3 regions of the Bacillus sp. M5A3_1b genome follow, and region 3 is predicted to be linked to each of the others. Evidence: predicted binding sites of a transcription regulator. Region 3 holds the regulator's gene; each other region holds the start of a gene.
The links. Region 3 encodes Rex, which represses fermentation and respiration genes when NADH is low (regulators of the CRP and FNR family bind a similar motif). Its sites were predicted from a motif close to TTGTGAAATATTTCACAA; they were not measured.
Positions count from the first base shown of each region.

Region 1: a site for Rex is predicted at 1,186-1,203, ahead of ACLBWW_RS10565 (DUF1641 domain-containing protein). Genes of this name have one in related genera too.
Region 2: a site for Rex is predicted at 1,175-1,192, ahead of ACLBWW_RS10215 (L-lactate dehydrogenase). Genes of this name have one in related genera too.

Region 1 covers NZ_JBKEZY010000003.1:166,552-168,826, reverse strand. Annotated here, with positions in the region: gene ACLBWW_RS10570 (NAD(P)/FAD-dependent oxidoreductase) at 1-641, opposite strand, end outside; gene ACLBWW_RS10565 (DUF1641 domain-containing protein) at 686-1,126, opposite strand; gene ACLBWW_RS10560 (winged helix-turn-helix transcriptional regulator) at 1,557-1,904, opposite strand.
Region 2 covers NZ_JBKEZY010000003.1:95,575-97,849, reverse strand. Annotated here, with positions in the region: gene ACLBWW_RS10230 (CPBP family intramembrane glutamic endopeptidase) at 1-444, shown strand, start outside; gene ACLBWW_RS10225 (hypothetical protein) at 591-776, shown strand; gene ACLBWW_RS10220 (spore coat protein) at 790-1,041, shown strand; gene ACLBWW_RS10215 (L-lactate dehydrogenase) at 1,284-2,234, shown strand; gene ACLBWW_RS10210 (PTS transporter subunit IIC) at 2,257-2,275, shown strand, end outside.
Region 3 covers NZ_JBKEZY010000020.1:21,388-23,662, reverse strand. Annotated here, with positions in the region: gene ACLBWW_RS28060 (ABC-F family ATP-binding cassette domain-containing protein) at 1-848, opposite strand, end outside; gene ACLBWW_RS28055 (redox-sensing transcriptional repressor Rex) at 1,036-1,665, shown strand; gene ACLBWW_RS28050 (YdiK family protein) at 1,692-1,886, opposite strand; gene ACLBWW_RS28045 (CPBP family intramembrane glutamic endopeptidase) at 1,883-2,275, opposite strand, start outside.

The sequences.
Region 1 (2,275 bases), on a different contig from region 3:
GCACGTTCGATTAAGTGGTCTGGTAATACTGGAAGGATTTTTGGACCTGCTTCAACAAGAAGAAGTTTAACTTCTTTTGGATTTACGCCGTGGCTTTTTGCAAGTTTAGGCATAATGTCAGCAAGCTCACCAACTAGCTCAACGCCAGTTAATCCGCCACCACCGATTACGATTGTAGCATCAGCTTCGTTTTTCGTTTTCGCGTATTCACGAATACGGTCTTCAACGTGTTTGTAGATTTTGTTTGCATCAGCAGCAGATTTTAATACCATGCTGTTTTCTTCTAGTCCTGGAATACCGAAGTAAGCAGTTTTACTTCCTAAAGCAACTACAAGTGCGTCGTAAGATAAAGTAGTGCCACCAGCTAGTTTAATTTCTTTACTATCAACTGAGAATGACTCAACTGTTGCGATTTTAAGATCGATGTCTTTACCTTTGAAAAGCTTTGTAAGTGGCATTGCAATTGCTTGCTCAGCAACGTTACCAGCTGCAAGGCGGTGTAGTTCAGTGATGATTTGGTGTGTTGGGTATTGGTTAATCACTGTAACTTGCGCTTCTGATTTGCTGTAATATTTACGTACGTTTAAAGCGGCAAGAAGACCGCCATAACCAGCGCCTAAGATGACAATTTGTTTTGACATAGTATGATATCCCCCGTCTTTACTAATTGTTGTTATAAGTTAACTTATTTATTGTTACGTTCTGCACTAATTTGAAGATATGCGTTCACAAAGCGGAACATTTTTTGCGCTTGTGGGTCTTTTAATAATTTTAATAGACCGAACAGGCCGATAACTTCATTGCTTTCGTCAGCACGATCTTTCGCTTCGATTGCAGTAGCAGCCATGCCTTTCACTGTATCTTTTACAGGTTCTACAAGCTCTGTGATTGCACTAACAGTGTCGCTTTTTAATACTTCATCAGTAGCAACAGTTTGAGCGAAATCATAAGACTTAGTTAAAATGTTAACAAGCTCAGTTAATTTTGGAAGCTGTTCTACTAGTGTAGTTAATGATTCTTGTACCTCAGGTTTTAACAACTGATCAAGTACATCAAGTTGTCCTTGGCTAGCAGAAATTTGTACAGTTTCTTGTTCTGGCTTTGTTTGAGTCATAGTTTCTGGCATCTCCAATTCTCCTTTACGATAGCAATACTCTTATTTTTGATAGGTAAGATAGTAAACGTTTGCGAAACTTTATACAAAGTTTCACAAAGCACAATAAAATGCCTTTAAATTTATGCCAGCAAGTAAGCTGAAATCATAAATCCAAAACCATAATGTCCTACCTATTATTTATGAACTGTCCGATACATGGCTTGTCCGCATAATGGAAAGTTCCTTTATCGGAAAGTGTATATAATATATATCCTATATTATATACTATATACACCTATGTTAACATAAAAATGATTCCTAATTATTTGATATTAAGCGTATAACGTAGTACTGACAAGGCATGAAAGCGCATAAATTATTTTGATAAGGTAGGAAATGTACGTATATATAAATAAGAAAAGGAAAAAATGGACAAATTTATGTTCATTTTTTCCTTTTCTTATTGTTCACCTTCTGTAATTAGCATCGATGTGTTACCGCTTTTTTCAAGGTGGCATTCGCCCCAAGTACAAAGAGAATCAAGAATGGATTCTAAAGACCAACCGTAGTCTGTAAGAGAATATTCTACTTTCGGTGGTACTTGATTGTATACCTTTCTTTGAATAACTCCGTCTTCTTCTAATTCGCGTAATTGCTGTGTTAACATCTTTTGTGTAATACCAGGCATGAGACGTTTTAATTCACTCGTTCTCTTTGTACCTTTCGTTAAGTGGCAAAGAATAACGACTTTCCATTTTCCGCCGATAACCTCTAAAGTCGCTTCAACGGGAATATTATATTTCTTCATATAAAAAATCTCCTTTGATGAATATAGATTTCAGTTCTCCAACAAAAGAAGCTAAATAATTTAAATGTTACTAAAAAGTACCTATAGCACTTTAAAGTACGTACTTTTTATCATGTTGAATATGTTCCATAATAGCATATGTAAGAGGGAAATGAGTAGTACGGTACTAAAAAGTGCCTATGTTACTTTTTGGTACCTATCGTACTTTAAAGTGCGTTCTTCAAAAAAAGAGTGAAGCCATTCATAATAGCATATATCAGCAGTAAAGTTATGTTTGTAGAAGATAAAAAGGCCTTTTTATCATACTATTATGATTGGATTTCTCGCATTAAGGAGGAGTTCAATTGAATTCATATACAGTATCTTCTTCA
Region 2 (2,275 bases), on a different contig from region 3:
TCCGTTTTGAAGAATGGGAAGACATATTTATATCTATTAATTGGCTTTATTGTCATTGCGTTATCACAATATTTAATGTTACATGTGTTTAGTTTTGAAAGTGCAGCAGAACAAAAGAAACAATTAGGGAGTTTAGGGCTTCAAAATAGCATACAAAGTATTATATATGTGTTAAGTGTTGCTATCATTACACCGATTAAAGAAGAAATTCTATTTCGAGGTATTTTATATCGATTTTTAGAAAAGAAATATAATTTTTTAGTTGGTATCATTATTTCTTCCTTCATTTTTGGAATTCTTCATGGAGGTCTTCTAATTACGGCAACGATTATGGGAATGGTATTTGCAATGTTATACAAAAAGACGCAATCTATTATACCTAGTATTATTTTACACATTGTATGGAACTTACTTGTGAGTATAAGTATGATCGTATCTCTATAAAAATGAATACATAACTAGTATAAAAGATGAATGGCTTAGCTATTCATCTTTTATTTTGTATGCACGTGAAAAAGTTAATTTATGTATACAATCAAAAAATAGCTAAATACTAACAGTGAACGAATAAAGAAAGGTAGGAGTATTCTATGCAAAATTTAACAGAGCTTGAAGTAGAAAACTTACGTCATTTAATTGGTGGACACGCAACAATTATTAACAAGTTGGAGCAGTATGCACAGACGTGTACGGATCCACAACTGAAACAAATGCTACAAAAAGATGCACAAGATGCACGAAATACGAAACAGCAATTAATGACTTTCCTAGGATAGGAGGAAGAGAAAGATGAATGAAAAAGATATGGTAAATGATTATTTAGCAGGATTAAATGCAAGTTTAACAAGCTATGCAAATTATATTGCTCAGTCTGATAATGAACAGTTACACCAAACGTTAATTCAAATTCGTAATCAAGATGAAATGCGCCAACGTAATATGTATGAGTACGCAAAGCAAAAGAGTTATTACAAGCCAGCAGCACCTGCGAATCCAATGATTGTCCAACAATTAAAAAGCCAATTAAGTATGGAACAATAGGAAAAAGAAAACGAGCGAATTTCTTCGCTCGTTTTCTTTTTGTATATGTCAATAAATACATAATAAATATTTTTCCAGTTGTAACAAATATGACGAAAATGGAATATGACAATTCACAAAAAGGACAAAAACTTTGTTCAATATTTCACAAAGTATCCATGGTTTCTATCGTGGGAATCTCTATAATTAGGGGTGTAAAGAACAAAAGAAATAGATTATATGATCAATTAGGAGAGATTGCTATGAAAAGACATACAAGAAAAATTGCAATTATCGGTACTGGATTAGTTGGATCAAGTTGTGCATATTCCATTGTCAATCAAGGCATTTGCGAAGAGCTATTATTAATTGATATAAATCATGAACGTGCAGTTGGGGAAGCAATGGATTTATCACATTGTATTAACTTTACAAATACAAGAACAAAAGTATATGCAGGAAGCTATGAAGACTGCAAAGATATGGACATTGTTATTATTACAGCAGGGCCAGCACCAAAACCAGGGCAAAGTCGCTTAGATACTTTAGGAGCGAGTGCGAAGATTATGGAAAGTGTTGTTAGTGGTGTAATGGAAAGTGGATTTGATGGTATTTTCTTACTTGCATCGAACCCAGTTGATATTATTACATATGAAGTATGGAAATTATCTGGATTACCTAGAAATCGCGTAATCGGTACTGGTACATCACTAGATTCTTCTCGCTTAAGAACAATTTTATCTGAAATGTTACATGTAGATCCTCGTAGTATTCATGGGTATTCATTAGGAGAACATGGTGATTCTCAAATGGTTGCTTGGTCTCACGTAACTGTTGGTGGAAAGCCAATTCTGCAAATTTTAGAAGAACAAAAAGAACGATTTGGTGAAATAGATTTAGATGAGATTGTTGAGAAGACTGCAAAAGCTGGCTGGGAAATTTATAAACGTAAAGGAACTACTTATTACGGAATCGGAAATTCTCTAGCATATATTGCAAGCTCAATCTTTAATGATGATCACCGTGTCATTGCTGTATCAGCCATTTTAGATGGTGAGTACGGTGAATATGATATTTGTACAGGAGTACCAGCTATTATTACTAGAGACGGTATAAGAGAAATTGTAGAACTTAATTTAACAGAGGATGAAGAATCTCGATTCGCAAAATCAAACGATATTTTACGTGATTATATGAAAACAATTGGTTACTAACTTATAGGAGAAGGTGAAACAAATGAAGGAATATATAATGT
Region 3 (2,275 bases):
TTTTTTTGAACGAAATCCTCAAGCTTAGCGATTTCATCTTGTTGTTTTTCATAACGTTTCATGTCTTGCTCGTATAATGCTGATTTTAAGTCTAAATATTTACTGTAGTTACCAACAAATCGTCTGCTTTCTTTATTCGAAATTTCATATACTTGTGTAACGAGTTTATCTAAGAAATAACGGTCATGGGAAACGATTAGTATTGCGCCAGGATAGCCTTGTAAATATTGTTCAAGCCATGTTAATGTTTCAATGTCTAAATGGTTTGTAGGCTCGTCCAAAATAAGTAGGTCTGGTTTCGTTAATAATAATTTACCGAGAGCTAATCGTGTTTTTTGTCCACCGCTTAATGTAGAAATCGTCGTCTGGTGCGTTTCAACTGGGAAGCCAAGACCACTTAAAATCGAGCGAATATCTGCTTCATATTGATATCCACCTTGATCTTTATAATCTAATTGCAATTGGTCATAATCAGCTAATAATCTTTCATATGTAGCCTCGTTTGAAAAGTTTTCTTCTTTTCCCATTTCTTGCTCTAGCCTTCGAAGTTTTGTCTCCATTTGCTGCAAGTGTGTAAAGACGGTTAACATTTCATCCCAAATTGTTAAAGACGTTTCTAACCCGGTATTTTGAGCTAAATATCCGATTGAGACATCTTTTGGTTTTATAATTTCGCCACCATCATGAGATAGCTCACCAGCTATTATTTTTAATAGTGTAGATTTTCCGGCCCCATTTCGTCCGACTAATGCGATACGATCTTTCGTTTGAACTTCCAATTTTATGTTTGCAAGAATCGTTTCGGCACCGTATAATTTCGTAAGCGCGTTTACTTGTAATAAAATCAATGTTTTCACCTCAAATAATTTCTTAACTTTGCCATGTTTATATTTCTCAATCATACTAAAAATAGTGTATAGTTTAAAATAAAGAGAGAATACTTCTTCTCTTTATTATACAGGGAAATTCATGAGTGCTAAACTTCTGTATTTGATTCAAGTATATGAATAAAGATAGGAAGAGAGGAGAGGTTATATGGAGCAGCAAAAAATTCCACAGGCCACTGCCAAACGATTGCCTCTATACTATCGATTTATCCAAAACTTATCTCTTTCTGGTAAGCAACGTGTTTCATCAGCCGAATTGAGTGAAGCGGTAAAAGTTGATTCCGCAACGATTCGAAGAGATTTTTCATATTTTGGAGCGTTAGGGAAAAAAGGTTATGGATATAACGTAAATTATTTATTATCATTTTTCCGTGAAACACTCGACCAAGATGATATAACACGTGTAGCACTTATTGGAGTAGGTAATTTAGGGACCGCTTTCTTACATTATAATTTCACGAAAAACAATAATACAAAAATTGAAATGGCGTTTGATGTTAGTGAAGAGAAAGTCGGGACAGAAATCGGGGGCATTCCTGTATATCATTTAGATGAATTAGAAGAACGTTTATCAACTGATATACAAGTGGCAATATTAACAGTACCCGCTACAGTAGCACAATCTGTAGCAGATAGATTGGCAGAAACGAACGTGCATGGTATTTTAAATTTCACACCAGCGCGCTTAAATGTGTCAGATAATATAAGAATTCACCATATTGATTTAGCGGTAGAGTTACAAACACTTGTTTACTTTTTAAAGAATTATCCACAATAAAACGCAGAGGAAGCGACCTCTGCGTTTTATTGTTGTTTTTTCTTTGCGAATTTAACTAATATAAGGCGAAGTGCCAAATTAAAATCAATTGTTGCCATAACTGCAAATAGTATTGTCCACATATTCCAGATTGTATCTGTTACGTTCGTAATGGCGAAGCGTGTAAAGATACATCCTAGAAGGAAGTACAATGCAGCCATGAACAATGGTGAGTTCCTCATACTAAAAATCCTCCGATAAAGCCTTGCATTTTTTCAGCTTCTTTAATCATTTCTTGAATTTGTTCATTGCTCATTAAAACTTGAGCAACTGCAACTAATGTATTCATTGCAACATGAGCTGCGATAGGGACGATAATACGCTTCGTTTTTACATATAAAAAGGCGAATACGAGTCCCATGGAAGTGTATACCAATAAGTGAGTGAAATCAAAATGAATTGCTGCGAATACAAGAGAACTAATGATAGCAGCAATAAAGAAGTTAAACTTCTTATAAAGTGTACCAAATAAAATTTTTCTAAATACGATTTCTTCCAAAATAGGTCCTATTATAGAGATAACGATAAGGAACCAAGGTGTCGTTCTTGCGATATCCATAAGTCTTGCTGT